3 regions of the Arthrobacter sp. SLBN-122 genome follow, and region 1 is predicted to be linked to each of the others. Evidence: riboswitches for the same ligand, from Rfam matches in the RefSeq annotation. Region 1 holds a riboswitch; each other region holds the start of a gene.
What was found. A riboswitch is a leader RNA that binds a small molecule or an ion and turns the genes downstream of it on or off. The one in region 1 is predicted to bind S-adenosylmethionine.
Positions count from the first base shown of each region.

Region 2: linked by a shared signal. The riboswitch ahead of FBY36_RS01075 (aminotransferase class V-fold PLP-dependent enzyme) and the one ahead of FBY36_RS15805 (bifunctional o-acetylhomoserine/o-acetylserine sulfhydrylase) in region 1 are both predicted to bind S-adenosylmethionine.
Region 3: linked by a shared signal. The riboswitch ahead of FBY36_RS07290 (DUF1737 domain-containing protein) and the one ahead of FBY36_RS15805 (bifunctional o-acetylhomoserine/o-acetylserine sulfhydrylase) in region 1 are both predicted to bind S-adenosylmethionine.

Region 1 covers NZ_VFMS01000001.1:3,441,466-3,446,209, forward strand. Annotated here, with positions in the region: gene FBY36_RS15795 (HNH endonuclease signature motif containing protein) at 1-1,478, opposite strand, end outside; gene FBY36_RS15800 (VOC family protein) at 1,675-2,313, opposite strand; SAM riboswitch class IV at 2,535-2,649, shown strand; gene FBY36_RS15805 (bifunctional o-acetylhomoserine/o-acetylserine sulfhydrylase) at 2,693-4,015, shown strand; SAM riboswitch class IV at 4,118-4,233, shown strand; gene metX (homoserine O-acetyltransferase MetX) at 4,246-4,744, shown strand, end outside.
Region 2 covers NZ_VFMS01000001.1:228,378-233,121, reverse strand. Annotated here, with positions in the region: gene FBY36_RS01085 (metal-dependent transcriptional regulator) at 1-80, opposite strand, end outside; gene FBY36_RS01080 (class I SAM-dependent methyltransferase) at 126-884, opposite strand; gene FBY36_RS01075 (aminotransferase class V-fold PLP-dependent enzyme) at 986-2,404, opposite strand; SAM riboswitch class IV at 2,443-2,556, opposite strand; gene hisN (histidinol-phosphatase) at 2,708-3,520, opposite strand; gene rsgA (ribosome small subunit-dependent GTPase A) at 3,565-4,680, opposite strand; gene aroA (3-phosphoshikimate 1-carboxyvinyltransferase) at 4,670-4,744, opposite strand, start outside.
Region 3 covers NZ_VFMS01000001.1:1,545,519-1,550,262, forward strand. Annotated here, with positions in the region: gene opgC (OpgC domain-containing protein) at 1-1,911, opposite strand, end outside; SAM riboswitch class IV at 2,138-2,253, shown strand; gene FBY36_RS07290 (DUF1737 domain-containing protein) at 2,267-2,542, shown strand; gene FBY36_RS07295 (rhodanese-like domain-containing protein) at 2,539-2,949, shown strand; gene FBY36_RS07300 (O-succinylhomoserine sulfhydrylase) at 2,950-4,158, shown strand; gene FBY36_RS07305 (DUF1905 domain-containing protein) at 4,155-4,472, opposite strand; gene FBY36_RS07310 (hypothetical protein) at 4,544-4,744, opposite strand, start outside.

The DNA.
Region 1 (4,744 bases):
ACCGTCGATTCATTCGGCGACAATATCCCTGGTGGCCAGTGGGGTGGTTCGGTGTCGTCGTGTTCAGGGTTGTAGTGGCGGCCGGTGGGTGAGGTCCAGCCCGGTGGCTCACGAGGGGTCGCCGCATCCGGTTTCCACTGGCTGTTGTGCTTGAGCCGGTGATGTTTTGGGCAGAGTTGTGCCAGGTTGCTGGTGCCGGTGGTGCCGCCGTGGTCCCAGGCGGTGAGGTGGTCGGTGTCGTTGTCCGGGGTGCGGTTGTTGCAGCCGGGGAAGGTGCATTTTCCGTCCCGCATCCGGATCCACTGTTTGACGGTTTCCGTGAGTCGGTAGCGGGTGCGGCCGATCTCCAAGGGGGCCCCGTCGCGAGGGTCGACCAGGACCCGGTAGAACGAGTCCGCCCCGTCCGCGACGAGCTTGCGTGCCAGGGAGGCCGGGATGGGGCCCAGGCCGTCCAGTTCTGCGGGTTCGTCGGTGCTGCCGAGGAGGGAGAACACCGGGACCATGACCAGGACGTCGGCCCGCGGAGTGGGGACCTGGGCTATCCCGGTGGTGCCTGCCGTGGGGGAACTGCTGTCTGTACCCGGCCCGCTTCCGGAGAAGGTGGCGGTGTCAGCGGTGGCGGTGTTTTCTGGACCGGGAAGCAGGCCTGTCCCGAGGAGCAGGGATGCTGCGATGTCGGGGCGGAGTTGGGTGAGGGTGCGGGGTTCGTTGGGGCCTTGGAGGCCGCGGGCGGTGGCGGTGGTGCGGTTCCAGATGGCGCAGGCGGTGTGCCCGGGGAGGCGGAGCGAGATCCAGGCCATGCCGTCGCGGTCCGGGCTGTATTCCATCCGCCGGTCCGCGACGCCCTTCGCGTGGCGCTTCTGCAGGCTTTCGGGGTGGTGGCGCTCCCGCCAGGCGCGGATCTTCGTCCGGAACCGGGACGGAACCAGCTTGCCGGGTGCGGCGCCGCGGGCCGGCTTGGGGGCAGCGGGGTCGAAGAAGTGGGCTACTAACGCGGCGGCGCCGTCCGGGGTGAGGCCTTCGGTTTCGTCGGCAACAATCCTGGCGTGCTGCCAGGACAGGGCCCCGGCGGCCAAAGCGTCCATCACCGGCGGCAGGGCACAGACACGGCGGGACTGCTCCACGAATGCCCCGGCAGCGCCGGAGCTGATGGTCAGGACACCCGCGATCTCCTCCACCGCTGACATCTCCGCGTAGGTGCGTTCACGCACGGGCGCGTCGGGGGCAAGCATTGCGTGCTGGATCTCAACGGCCTCGGCAACATCAACGGCCTTGACCGCGGCGAGCTGCGCCTCCAGCCGCTTCACCACCTCCAGCCGGGTCAGCCGGAGCTCATACCGCCGCTGCAAGACATCAACATCAGCCCCAACACCAACACCGGCAGCCAGGAACGTATCCTCAGCAGCCAGCGCATCCAGGGCGGCCACAGAGGCATGAACCCCCTCCAAGACCACCCCGCCACCGCTGCTGATTTCCATACGAACATCATCCATCGAGGCACTGACAATCAAAGGTCCGCAGGAATCCCGTTCGCGCCTGGCAGCCACGTTAAATGAATTCGGCCGCCATCGGGTAGTGACGCCGTTGTCACCACCTGATGGCGGCCGAAGCAGGTCCGGACAGTGGCCCGGAAAACCCAAATCCCGCGAGTGCCGGGAAAGAGGGATGAAGCGTTTAGATGGTGACTGCTCCGTTGGCGGTTTCGAACGTGACCGACAGGATTCCCGGCGTTCCGTGCGGGGCCACCCACTCAACCGCAACGTCCTCAAGCGGCTTCTCCACCGGCTCACCCAGCCACTCGGTCACGCGGGAGGCGGAACCGGCGATGGTCAGGCAGCTCATCTTGATGTTGCTGGCGTAGGCGTTGGACGGGTGCAGTGACGGGTCACCTTCCCACTTGAGCATGTACGGAACCTGGGGGTCGGCGATAAGGCCAAGGATGCCAATCTGCTTCCAGACCAGCTCCCGGCCGTCCGGGAACTTGCGGTTGCCGTTCACGGCAGCACGGCCAAGGCGTTCCTCAAAGGGGGCGAGGTCGTCCACTTCGACGCACCAGCCCATCCAGCCGCCGCCGGCTGCGGAACGGGCACGGACTGCCTGACCGAACGGTGCCTTGTCCGATGCCGGGTGGTCCAGGACCTCCACGACTTCCAGGTACTTGTGCCCGGCGAGCGGGATGATCATATTCCGGGTTCCGAACCGGGGGTGGACCCCGCCCTTCACTGCCTCAACGCCGAGGGCAGATGAAATACGTTCGGTAGTGGCCGCGAGGCCATCGGTTTCACAGGCGTAAGAGACGTGATCCATGCGCATGGCAACATCTTGGCACTTTGTGATCGGGCTCTCAGCTAAGGGTACCCTTACTGGAAACGCGGGCCGTGGAAAGTGCCGGGAATGGGGGGCAATCCGGACGACGGCGGCGTCCCCGGGCTGGGTGCCGCGCGCCAATCCGCCGTCAGTACGGGGGCATACCGGATGACCTTGTTCGTCACAATGCTGTCCACGGTGGCCGCCCGGTTCCTAGACTGGGCGCAGGTCATGAGCGCCAGCGCCAAGCCCCGGTTCGCTGGCCGGCAACCCTCCATCCGCGGTGGGGTGCCCCGGGTGAGGACCTGGCTGTCCGGCACCAGCCGGAAGCAAGCGCGGCCCGTACTGCTCCACGCATGCCGGGCCCATGTCAAAGGAGATTTGGATGTCCAACGGATGGTCCTTCGAAACCCGCCAGATCCATGCAGGCCAGGAAGTGGACAGTGCCACGGGAGCCCGTGCGCTGCCGATTTACCAGACCACGTCCTTCGTGTTCCCCAGTGCCGAAAGCGCAGCCAACCGCTTTGCCCTGGCTGAACTTGCACCCATCTACACCCGGATCGGCAACCCCACCCAGGACGCCGTCGAACAGCGGATCGCCAGCCTTGAGGGAGGCCTGGCCGCTTTGCTGCTGAGTTCCGGGCAGGCAGCGGAAACCTTCGCGGTCCTGAACATCGCGGAGGCCGGGGACCACATTGTGGCCAGCCCCAGCCTTTACGGCGGGACGTACAACCTGTTCGCCCACACCCTGAAGAAGTTCGGCATCTCGGTCACGTTCGTGGACGATCCCGACAACCTGGACCAGTGGCGCGCCGCCGTCCAGCCCAACACCAAGCTCTTCTTTGGCGAAGTGGTGTCCAATCCCCGCCAGGACGTCCTGGATATCGAAGGCATCTCCGGGGTGGCCCACCAGGCAGGCGTGCCGCTGATCGTGGACAACACCCTGTCCACCCCGTACCTGATCCGTCCGCTCGAGTGGGGCGCCGACATCGTGATCCATTCCGCCACTAAATACCTTGGCGGCCACGGCACGGCGATTGCCGGCGTCATTGTCGATTCCGGAAAATTCGACTTCAGCAAGGATCCTGAACGGTTCCCAGGCTTCAACACCCCTGACCCCACCTACAACGGCCTGGTCTACGCACGCGACCTCGGCGCCGATGGTGCGCTGGGAGCCAACCTGTCCTACATCCTCAAGGCCCGCGTCCAGCTGCTGCGCGATCTGGGCTCGGCCGTGTCCCCGTTCAACGCCTTCCTGATCTCCCAGGGCCTGGAGACGCTGAGCCTGCGGGTGGAGCGCCATGTCGCCAACGCCACGGAAGTGGCGCGCTGGCTGGAAGGAAGGGACGACGTCGAATCCGTCGCCTACGCGGGGCTGCCCTCCAGCCCCTGGTACGAACGTGGCCGCAAGTACGGGCCCAAGGGGACGGGCGCCGTCGTGGCTTTCAACCTGGCCGGCGGGGCGGAGGCGGGCAAGCGCTTCGTCGACGCCCTTGAACTGCACTCCCACGTTGCGAACATCGGCGACGTCCGCTCCCTGGTCATCCACCCGGCGTCGACCACCCACAGCCAGCTCTCGCCGGAGCAGCAGGCAGTGGCAGGGGTGACCCCGGGACTGGTCCGGCTGTCCGTAGGCCTGGAACACATCGATGACATCCTGGCCGACCTGGAAGCGGGCTTCCGCGCAGCCAAGGGCGCCCCGGCCTAAGACAACAGCCGGGGCTGCAGTGAGTGCCGCCGGCAAGCCGGGAAAGTCACAACCAGTCACACTCTTGGCTTGGAACGGGGGGTGTTTCGTACACTCGAACCAGGTCATGAGTGCCAGTGACAGCCCCGGCTTGCTGGCCGGCAACCCTCCATCCGCGGTGGGGTGCCCCGGGTGAGGACCTGGCCTGCCGGTCAAATGACGGCGGGCAAGCGCGTAGAAGAGGTCTTGCCATGACGGTTACCGTCGCCCGAACCACCATTCCCGAACACGGAATCGTCCGCTACGCCTCCATCGGGGGACTGGAACTTGAAGCCGGCGGCTACCTCCCGGACGTCACGCTGGCCTACGAAACCTGGGGCACGCTTAACGCGGACGGCAGCAATGCCGTCCTGATCGAGCATGCCCTGACCGGAAGCACCCACGTGACCCGTGGCGACACGGACGAAGAAGGCTGGTGGGAACAGCTGGCCGGTCCCGGCGCGCCCGTGGACACGGACAGGTTCTTCGTGGTGTCCATCAACATCGTGGGCGGCTGCTACGGGTCCACCGGTCCGTCGTCGCCCGCCCCGGACGGATCCCCCTGGGGCTCCCGTTTCCCGCTCGTCACCCTGCGGGACAGCACGGTGGCGGAGGCCCGGCTGGCAGACCAGTTGGGCATCAAGAGCTGGTTTGCCGTCCTGGGCGGCTCCATGGGCGGCGCCCGTTCCCTGGAATGGGCCGTGACCTACC
Region 2 (4,744 bases), 3.2 Mb from region 1:
GGCTTGTCCTGCCATTCCGTGAACGAATAAATGACCTTGACGTAGTCCTCGATCGAGGAGGAGGGCGCGCTGGTCTTCACACGGTCAAGCCTACCGGCTCGGCGTGCGCCGCATGGGATGCGAGGTCATGCCTTGGCCGCCCGCCAGGCCAGAGCGAGGTAGGGGAGCTCGATTTCCTGGTCAGGGGTGTAGCCGAGGTGTTTGTGCAGGTACCAGTCCAGGTTGGCCAGGACCTTGGCGCGCGTTGCCTCGCCGGCCCGGAGGTAGTAGCTGCGGGACTTGGTCAGTTCCATGAGGTCCGTGGTGGTCATCGTGTCCTGCCAGTGGGTGACGTGCCCTTCGAGGCCCTGGAATTCGGGCCCGACGACGGGTTTGTGGCCCGGCCGGTAGACGTCGCCTGCGTGCATGATCCGGGAGAGCCGGTGCACCCAGGGAACAGAGGTGTCCAGCTGGTTCCAGACCAGGGCCAGGGTCCCGTGCGGCCGCAGGACGCGGGCCAGCTCGGTGCTTGCCGCGAGGGCGTCACACCAGTGCCACGCCTGGGCAACGGTGACGACGTCGAAGTGGGCGTCGGGCAGGCCTGTCGCCTCGGCAGTCCCCGGCACGGCCGTGGCGGCCCGGTAGTGTTCCGTGAGCTGGGCGAGCATGTCCGCGGAGGGGTCCACGGCCGTGACGTGAAGTCCCATGTCCAGCAGCAAAGCAGTGAACTTTCCGGTTCCGGCGCCTACGTCGAGGGCATCGTGGGCATCGGCGGGCACCAACCACCGGGCCACCACTTCCGGGTAGCCGGGCCGGACGCGCTGGTAGTGCCTGCCGCCGTCCTGGAAGCTCTGCCCCAGTTCCCTGCGCCGCCCGTGATCAAGCTTGGGGCCACCCCGAACCACGCGTGGCCTCCTTCACCTGGCATCCTGCGGTACCTTTCGAATTTACCGCATCCTCCCGGCCGCCGGATCGATCGCCTAGGCGGCAGGGGTTGGGTGGGGTGTCAGTCGTCGATGCAGGGCGCGGCGCCGGCGGTGCCCGGGGTGTTGGGTGCCCAGTGCGGGTAGGTGCGGGTGTCATTGGCGGGCACCCAGCGGCCGGCGTCCACCACGTAATCCCAGCCCAGACCGTTGCTCCGCAGGGCGCGGATGCCGGCGAGCAGGCGTTCGGCGTCCTCCAGGCGTGAACCGACACCGAAGCTGGCGCGGAGGGAACCGGACGGCAGGCCCAGGCGCTTGAGCAGGGGATGGGCGCAGAATCGGCCGTCCCGCAGTCCCACCCCATGCTCTGCCGAGAGGTAGGCCGCCACCAGTCCGGCGTCGTAGCCCTCAACGGAGAAGTTGACCACGCCGATGGTGTCCGTTTCGGGGTTGGTGTCCTTGAAGATCTGGTGGACGGTGACACCGTCGATCCCCAGCAGGCCCTCCACCAGGAAGGAACGGATGGCGGACTCGTGGGCATGCCAGCGTTCCTGGTCCAAGCCTGCAATCACCTGGGTGGCGCGGGCCAGTGTGGCGGCTCCCAGGACGTTGGGTGAGCCCCCCTCATGGCGCGCCGGCCCGGTGGCCCAGCTGACGCCGTCGAGCCTGGCTTCCTTGACCGCGCCGCCGCCCGCGAGGTGCGGGACGCCGGCGTCCAGCCAGTCCGGGCGTCCCACCAGGACGCCGGCGCCGAAGGGCGCGTACAGCTTGTGGCCGGAGAAGGCGAGGTAGTCGACATCGTCCGCGCTGATGTCCACGCGGCGGTGGGGAGCGAGCTGGGCGGCGTCCACCACGATCCGTGCGCCGTGGTCATGGGCCAGCGCGGCCAGGGCCCGGATGGGCAGGATTTCGCCGGTGACGTTGGAGGCGCCGGTGACCGCGAGCAGGCTGACGCCGCCCTGTGCAAGTTCGGCCCGAAGGGCCTCCAGGGTGCCGGTGATGGTGTCGGCGGCGATGATGCTGCGGTGCGGGACGCCCTGCCACGGCAGGAGGTTCGCGTGGTGTTCGATGTCCAGGTAGAGCACTTCGCCGTCGTGCCGGCCATTGGTTACCGGCAGGCAACCGGCCAGCAGGTTCAGCGAATCTGTGGTGTTGCGCGTGAAAATGACCGAATCGTCCGCCCGGCCGCCGACGAAATCCCTGACGATGCTGCGGGCGTTCTCATACACGGAGGTGCTGATCTGGGATGCGTATCCTGCCCCGCGGTGGACGCTCGCGTAGTAGGGGAGGATCTCGTTCAGGTAGGCCGACACCACGGACAACGCCGGGGCTGAGGCGCCGTAATCGAGGTTGGCGTACCGGACGTGTCCGCCTGAAATCAGGGGCGCCTGGATTTCGGCGCCGGTGACGGCAGCGAGCGGCCGGCCGGCTGCGGCGTGGCGTCCGTCGGGGACGTTGGCTTCGGCAATGACGGGCTGGGGGGAGACGGTGGCAGTTGTCACAGAGACCTCACTTGATGACAGGACTCCGCCATTGGGGGAATCCGCGCTTGCCGCATCCGCTCCGGACCGGCCTGGTCGTCACCCGGGGCACCCCACCGCGAATGGAGGGTTGCCGGCCAGCAAACCGGGGTTTTGCGCTGGCACTCGTGACCTGCCTAAAAGCGTAGGACATGGGGCGGCCAGGATTGAAGCCGCGGCAATTGTTAAGGCATTTGTTACGTGCAGCCGAAAAACGACGCCGGGCACCTCCCCAAGAAGGTGTCCGGCGTCGCATTATTCGCTTTTTTGCGGAAAGGGCGTCAGTTACAGCAGATCGTCCAGGTACGGGTTCAGGCGGTGCAGGACCTCCGAGTGCAGGATTGAGTTCGTGGCCAGGGCGTTTCCGCCGAACGGGCCGTCCTCGCCTTCCAGGGACGTGAACCGGCCGCCGGCCTCTACCACGATCGGCACCAGGGCGGCCATGTCATAGAGGTTCAGCTCCGGTTCGCAGGCGATGTCCACCGAGCCTTCGGCCACCATGCAGTACGACCAAAAATCGCCGTAGGCCCGGGTCCGCCAGACATCCTCGGTCAGGCCAAGGAATTCGTCAAGGTTTCCGCGTTCCTTCCAGCCGCCCAGGCTGGAGTACGAGAGAGAGGCGTCGGAAAGCTTTGACACGTCGGAGACGCGGAGCCGGGTGGCGGCGGCAAGGGATCTGCCCATGTACGCGCCCATGCCTTTCGCCGCCCACCAGCGCTTACCAAGGGCCGGGGCACTGACTACACCCACCACCGGCTCGCCCTCATCCACGAGGGCGATCAGCGTGGCCCACACCGGAACGCCGCGGACAAAGTTCTTGGTCCCGTCAATGGGATCGATGATCCAGCGCCGCGAACCGTGGCCGGTGCTCCCGAACTCCTCGCCCAGGACGGCGTCGCGGGGGCGGGAACGGGAGAGCTGGCCGCGGATGGCTTCCTCGGCGGCCTTGTCCGCGTCGGTGACCGGCGTCAGGTCCGGCTTGGTCTCAACGTGGAGGTCCAGGGCCTTGAAGCGGCTCATCGTCTGGTCATCCACGGAGTCGGCCAGGACATGGGCCAGGCGCAGGTCATCGTTGTAGCTCGAAGCGGGTTGGATCATGGTTCCAAACTACCGTCTGCAAACGGTTCTGCCGGGAGAACGCGTCAGTTGACGCTGCCGAGCTCCTTGGTTTCCTGTGCTTCCATCCGTGGATCCGCACCCAGCAGCCGCCGCAGGGACGCCAGCCGGGCAGCCCCGGTGGGGCCTGCGTGTCCGCCCGCCACCCAGTCGTCAAGGCCGCAGTCCACCGCGGCTGCCGTGTGCTTGCAGCCGCGTTCGCAGTTTTCGATGCCGGGGGAGAGGTCCGGGAAGGAACGCAGGATCCGGTCCGGGTCCACGTGCGCCAGGCCGAAGGAGCGGATGCCGGGGGTGTCGATGATCCAGCTGCCGGGCGGCGCATCCGCCAGCCGCAAGGCAAGGGCAGACGACGACGTGTGGCGGCCGCGTCCGGTCACGGCGTTCACTCCGCCGGTGGCCCGCTCCGCGCCGGTCAGCGCGTTCACCATGGTGGACTTTCCGACTCCTGAGTGCCCGAGCATCACGGTGACCTTGCCGTCCAGGTGGTCACGGAGGGCAGCCACCGCCGCGCTGTCCAGCCGCGCCGAGAGGCCGTCATCGGACCGGGCGTCGATGCCCGATGCCTGCGCATCGGCCGTCCGGCTGATGATGACCGGGAAGTCCAGATGGGTGTAGTTGGAAAGGAGTTCCGCAGGGTCTTTGACGTCGGCCTTGGTGACCAGCAGGATGGGCTCGATCCCTGCGTCGTAGGCGGCCACCAGTGCGCGGTCTATGAATCCCGTGCGGGGCTCCGGGTTGGCCGCGGCCACCACGATCACCAGTTGGTCCGCGTTGGCCACCACCGCCCGTTCAATGGGGTCGGTGTCGTCGGCGCTGCGGCGCAGGAGGGTGTGGCGGTCCTGGATCTTCACCAGCCGGGCCAGCGTGTCCGGTGCTCCGGACACGTCCCCCACCAGTGACACGAAATCGCCGGCAACCACTGGCGAGCGGCGCAGTTCCCGGGCGCGCGCGGCAATGACAACGCGCTCGTTCTCCGAGTCCTCGTCCACCACTGCGGTGTACCGGCCCCGGTCCACCGTGATGATGCGTCCGGTCACGGCGTCGTCATGGCTGGGGCGGTCCTTGGTGCGTGGCCGGGAACCCTTCTTGCTGGGACGGATGCGGACGTCCGATTCGTCCCAGGAACCAGTGCTACGCGCCACTGACGCGCCCTTCCGGTCCGGCTGCGGACCCCGCTTCCTGGGCCAGCATGCCGGCCCACAGCTG
Region 3 (4,744 bases), 1.9 Mb from region 1:
GGGCAGGATCCGCAACCTTGTCACAGCCCCCGCCGCATATACGCCGAGCGTCGCAACCAGCACCCAAATGGCCTTGCCGCGGTTCAGCGCCGCGAGGATCAGCGGGCTGGCCAGCAAAAGCACCACATAGAGCCCCATGACATTGAACTGCCAGGGCCCGAACTGCAGCAGCACGATGGCCGGGAGCACTTGGGGCGGGACGGGGAACTGGAACAGCGATGACATGCCGGCGTACAGGTCGTAGGTCCGGCCGGATCCGGTATGCCCGGCTCCACCGGTTCCCTGGTCAACGAATGTGGTCAGGGCCTCGGTATGGAAGAACGGGAGCAGGGACAGGAGGAAGACGCCGATCAGAACAGCCAGTGCCGTCAGGTAGAGCTTGCCGGCGCGGCGCGTGGTGAGGTCCACTACCCGTCCGAAGTCCTCCTTGGCCCTGGGCCCGTACACCATGCCCACCACCAGGCCGGAGAACAGGACAAACAGTTCGGCGCCGGACACAAAGCCCACGGCCTCCTGGGTGACCAGCTGGAACAGCGAGGCCATGCCCAGGTGGTTCACCACCACGAAGACGATGGCCACTCCGCGCAGCAGATCCACGCGCGAATCCCGGGTGGAGGGATCCCGGTAGCTCCAGGCCGTGGCAGCGTTGATCCGGCGGGGAACCTGCCACAGGGCCGCCAGGAGGATCACCATGGCGGCAGCGACAGACCAGGCGGCGGCCCCCGGGAGTGTGTTGGCCCTGACGTACGTGCTTCCTGAGGCCACGTCGGAGACGGGACCGGTGGCGATTGGTGCTGCCTTCAGTCTCTCCAGGGCCGCTTTGGCGATCTCCGGCTGGCCGGTGAGCAGCCAACTGATGCTTGCCACGCCGGTATCCCTGGTGCTGGTGCGCTCGTCCCAGACCACGGCGGCAGTCCCGGCAAAACCGGAGGAGGTGGCAGTTGTTACCACCTGGTCCCACCAACCGGCTTTGATCTCCGCCTCGGACGGCCCGCCCGAGGCCGGGCTGTAGAAAGCCGCGGTCTGGAGCAGGAAGGGCTTCCTGTGCCCCTCCGAGTAGGTGCCGTAGAAGTTTTCGTTGCCGGAATCCGTCAGCATCTCCTGGAGTTCGCCGGCCCGGGGCAGGGTGTTGGCGGCGGCACCTCCGGCGGTGTCATCGTGATAAGCAGCCAGCCCCACCCAGTCCACGGCGTCATCGCCCGGGTAGTACGGCGCGTAGGCGCTGTCGCTTCCGTCCCAGGCCCCGTCACTGTTCGTGTCCAGGAGGGAAAAGCCTTCACTTCCCGGCTGCGGCGCATCGCGGTTGCGGTCGAAGGGGTAGTCCTTGCCCAGGTAGGGCGCCCACACCATGGCGGCCGGGCCGCCGTCGTACTGCCTGAACGCTGCCGCAACCGCCTGGAAGGCCTCACGGTAGGCGGCAGGTTGCTGGCCCCAGGACACCCAGCTTGAGTTCATGTCCGGGGCAAACCGGATCAGCAGCTGCCCCTTGAAGCCGGCGGCGAGGCCGCGCACCTGCTTGGCGAACGCTTCCGCCTCCGGAGCGCCGAGCTGGTCCAGCGGCACCGATGGCTTTACCGTGAGCAGGGCGTGGGTGCCTTCGGCTCCGGCCTGCTGAAGGAAGCCATCGATGTCATTCCGTTCCGAATCGCGGTACGGAATGGTGATGTCATGGCCGAAGACGGCCGGGCGGGCGCCCAGCCTGCCGCTGAAGCCTGCGGCGGTGTCCTCGCCCCATTCGAGCACGGCACCAAGCCAGGGCTTTCCCTTCTCCGGAGCAGCCTCCGCCGCATGCGACGGAGCAGCGGCCAGCAGGACCATGAGCCCAATGAGGGCCGCAGCCAGAAACGCGCAGATCGGGTGCCGATGGTTCCGGCGGGTTGCGGCGTGGTGGTGCGATGTGACTGCACGCATGGTGAGAAGTCCCCCGGTACTCATTGCCCTGATGACGCCGGCGGCGCCCCGGTAAGAACTTTATCGGCCCGGCGGCTGCTGACAGCGCGCGGCAGGCCGCCCACCTGCGGTGATGTCCGGCGTCGGACCGTCCCCGGGCGCTGCAACTTCCCTCGCCGCAGCTCAATTACGGAACATGACGACGGCGGCCGTGCGGCCCGGCGCGGCAGGTGTTACGTTTTTGGGGAGTAATGAGTACCGGTGTGAAGCCCTGACTGGCCGGTCGGCAACCCTCCCTTTCGCGGCGGGGTGCCTCAGGTGAATACTCGGCATATCGACCGATTCGAGCTGCAAGCGTGAAAGAAGGAGATCCGTCGTGTCCGACGCACCCGCCCCTGACGAAAAATTGTCCTACCGCCTGATCACAGGGCCGGACGACCGCTCATTCTGCGAACGGATCTCGGCTGCGCTGGCTGACGGTTACGTCCTGCACGGCAGCCCGGCAGCCACCTTCAACGGCAGCAGTGTCATCGTGGCGCAGGCAGTGGTCCTTCCGGCAGCCATCGCCTCCGCCGACGCAGCGGTGGCCACCGCAGTGGATCAGCTGGACGCAGAATTTGAGGGCGAGTTCGACGGCGAGGGCCACGCATGAGCTACGCGGGAGATCTCACGCCCCAGGAAGCATGGGCAAAGCTGGAGCAGGGAGCCATCCTGGTGGACGTCCGCACCGAGGGCGAATGGGCCCACATCGGCATCCCGGACACCAAGGCCACGGACAACGATCCCCTCTTCATCCAGTGGACCTTCCCCGGCGGCATCCCCAACCCGGACTTCGTGAAGGACCTCAAGGAGCAGGCGCCGGAGGACCCCTCCGCTGAACTGGTGTTCCTGTGCCGGTCCGGCGCCCGTTCGGTTGCCGCTGCCACCGCCGCCACGCAGGCCGGCTTCACCTCCTACAACGTGCTGGAGGGCTTTGAAGGCGAGCCGGACCGCTACGGTGAGCGCACCGTCAACGGCTGGAAGAACCGCGGCCTGCCCACCAACCTCGGAAAGAACTAAGTGAGCTTCAATCAAGACGCCCCGGGATGGAGCCCTGACACCCAGGCTGTCCGCGGCGGGCTGGACCGCACCAACTTCCAGGAAACGTCCGAGGCCATCTTCCTGAACTCCGGCTTCGTCTACGAATCCGCTGCAGCAGCTGAACGGGCCTTCACCGGCGAAGACGAGCGCTTTGTCTACTCCCGCTACGGCAACCCGTCCGTGGCTACTTTCCAGGAGCGGCTCAGGCTGCTGGAAGGGACCGAAGCGTGCTTTGCGACGGCGTCGGGCATGTCCGCAGTGTTCACCGCCCTGGGTGCCCTGCTGGCTGCCGGGGACCGGGTGGTGGCCGCCCGTTCGCTCTTCGGGTCCTGCTTTGTGATCCTGAACGAGATCCTCCCGCGGTGGGGCGTGGAGACCGTCTTCGTGGATGGTCCGGACCTGGACCAGTGGCGCGAGGCCCTCTCCCAGCCCACTACCGCCGTCTTCTTCGAATCCCCGTCCAACCCCATGCAGGAGATCGTGGACATCGCCGCGGTCAGCGAGCTTGCGCACGCCGCCGGGGCCACCGTGGTGGCGGACAACGTCTTTGCCACTCCCCTGCTGCAGCGCTGCGGCGACCTGGGCGCGGACGTGATCGTCTACTCGGGAACCAAGCACATCGACGGCCAGGGCAGGGTGATGGGCGGCGCCATCCTGGGCACCAAGGAGTTCATCGACGGCCCGGTGAAGCAGCTGATGCGCCACACCGGGCCGGCACTCTCTGCGTTCAACGCCTGGGTCCTCACCAAGGGCCTGGAGACCATGAGCCTGCGGGTAAGCCATTCCTCTGCCACCGCCCTGCGGCTCGCGGAGTGGCTGGAGGAACAGCCCGCCGTGAGCTGGGTGAAGTATCCGCTGCTCAAATCCCACCCTCAGTATGAGCTGGCCGCAAGGCAGATGAGCGCCGGCGGTACCGTCCTCACCCTTGAGCTCGCCTCCACCGGCGGACGCTCCGGCAAGGAAGCGGCCTTCGCCCTGCTGGACGGGCTGCGGATCATCGACATCTCCAACAACCTCGGCGATTCCAAGTCCCTGATCACGCACCCCGCCACCACCACCCACCGCGCCATGGGGCCGGAGGGACGTGCCGCCATTGGCCTCACTGACGGTGTGGTCCGGCTTTCCGTGGGCCTTGAGGATGTTGACGACCTGATCGGCGACCTGGAACAGGCCCTGAAACAGATCTAGCCGGGCGGGGAATGGTCCGTCCGGACTTCCAGCTGGACCTGCACGCTGTCACCGTCCTTGAGGTGCGCCTTGTCCCTGACTTCCTTCTTGACGGGCAGCAGGTACGACGCGCTTTTGCTGTCGCGGAACAGCGACGTCTGCCACGCATGGCCGTCCACCTTGGCCTGGACTTTGACGGAGCCGAACGCCTTGCTTGCCCCTGCCGTTAGAGCGCGGACGTCATCCGCCACCTCTGCCGGCAGGGTCACGAAGTGCCAGCCGGCTTCGCCCGGGTACAGCCACAGTTCGGCATTAAAGGAATACGACGGCGTCACGCGCCGAGTATGGCACGCCACCCCCGCAGGTGCCACAGATTTCGCCGGTGTGGCTATGAGCCCGCTGGAACCTAAAGTGTGGGCTTCGTCGTCTGCTGCTCTGAAGGAAGTGAAACCAAGGCGAGATAACGCATTACCAGGGCCGCTGAAATCAGCGCTGCCGAGAACGGCAGGCAACCCTGGGCTGCCAGAACATAGATTTGCGTCAAGGCGAAGAAAAAGCCGTTGGAACCGTTCAACGTATAGGTTCCGATCGTCTGCATAAACGTATT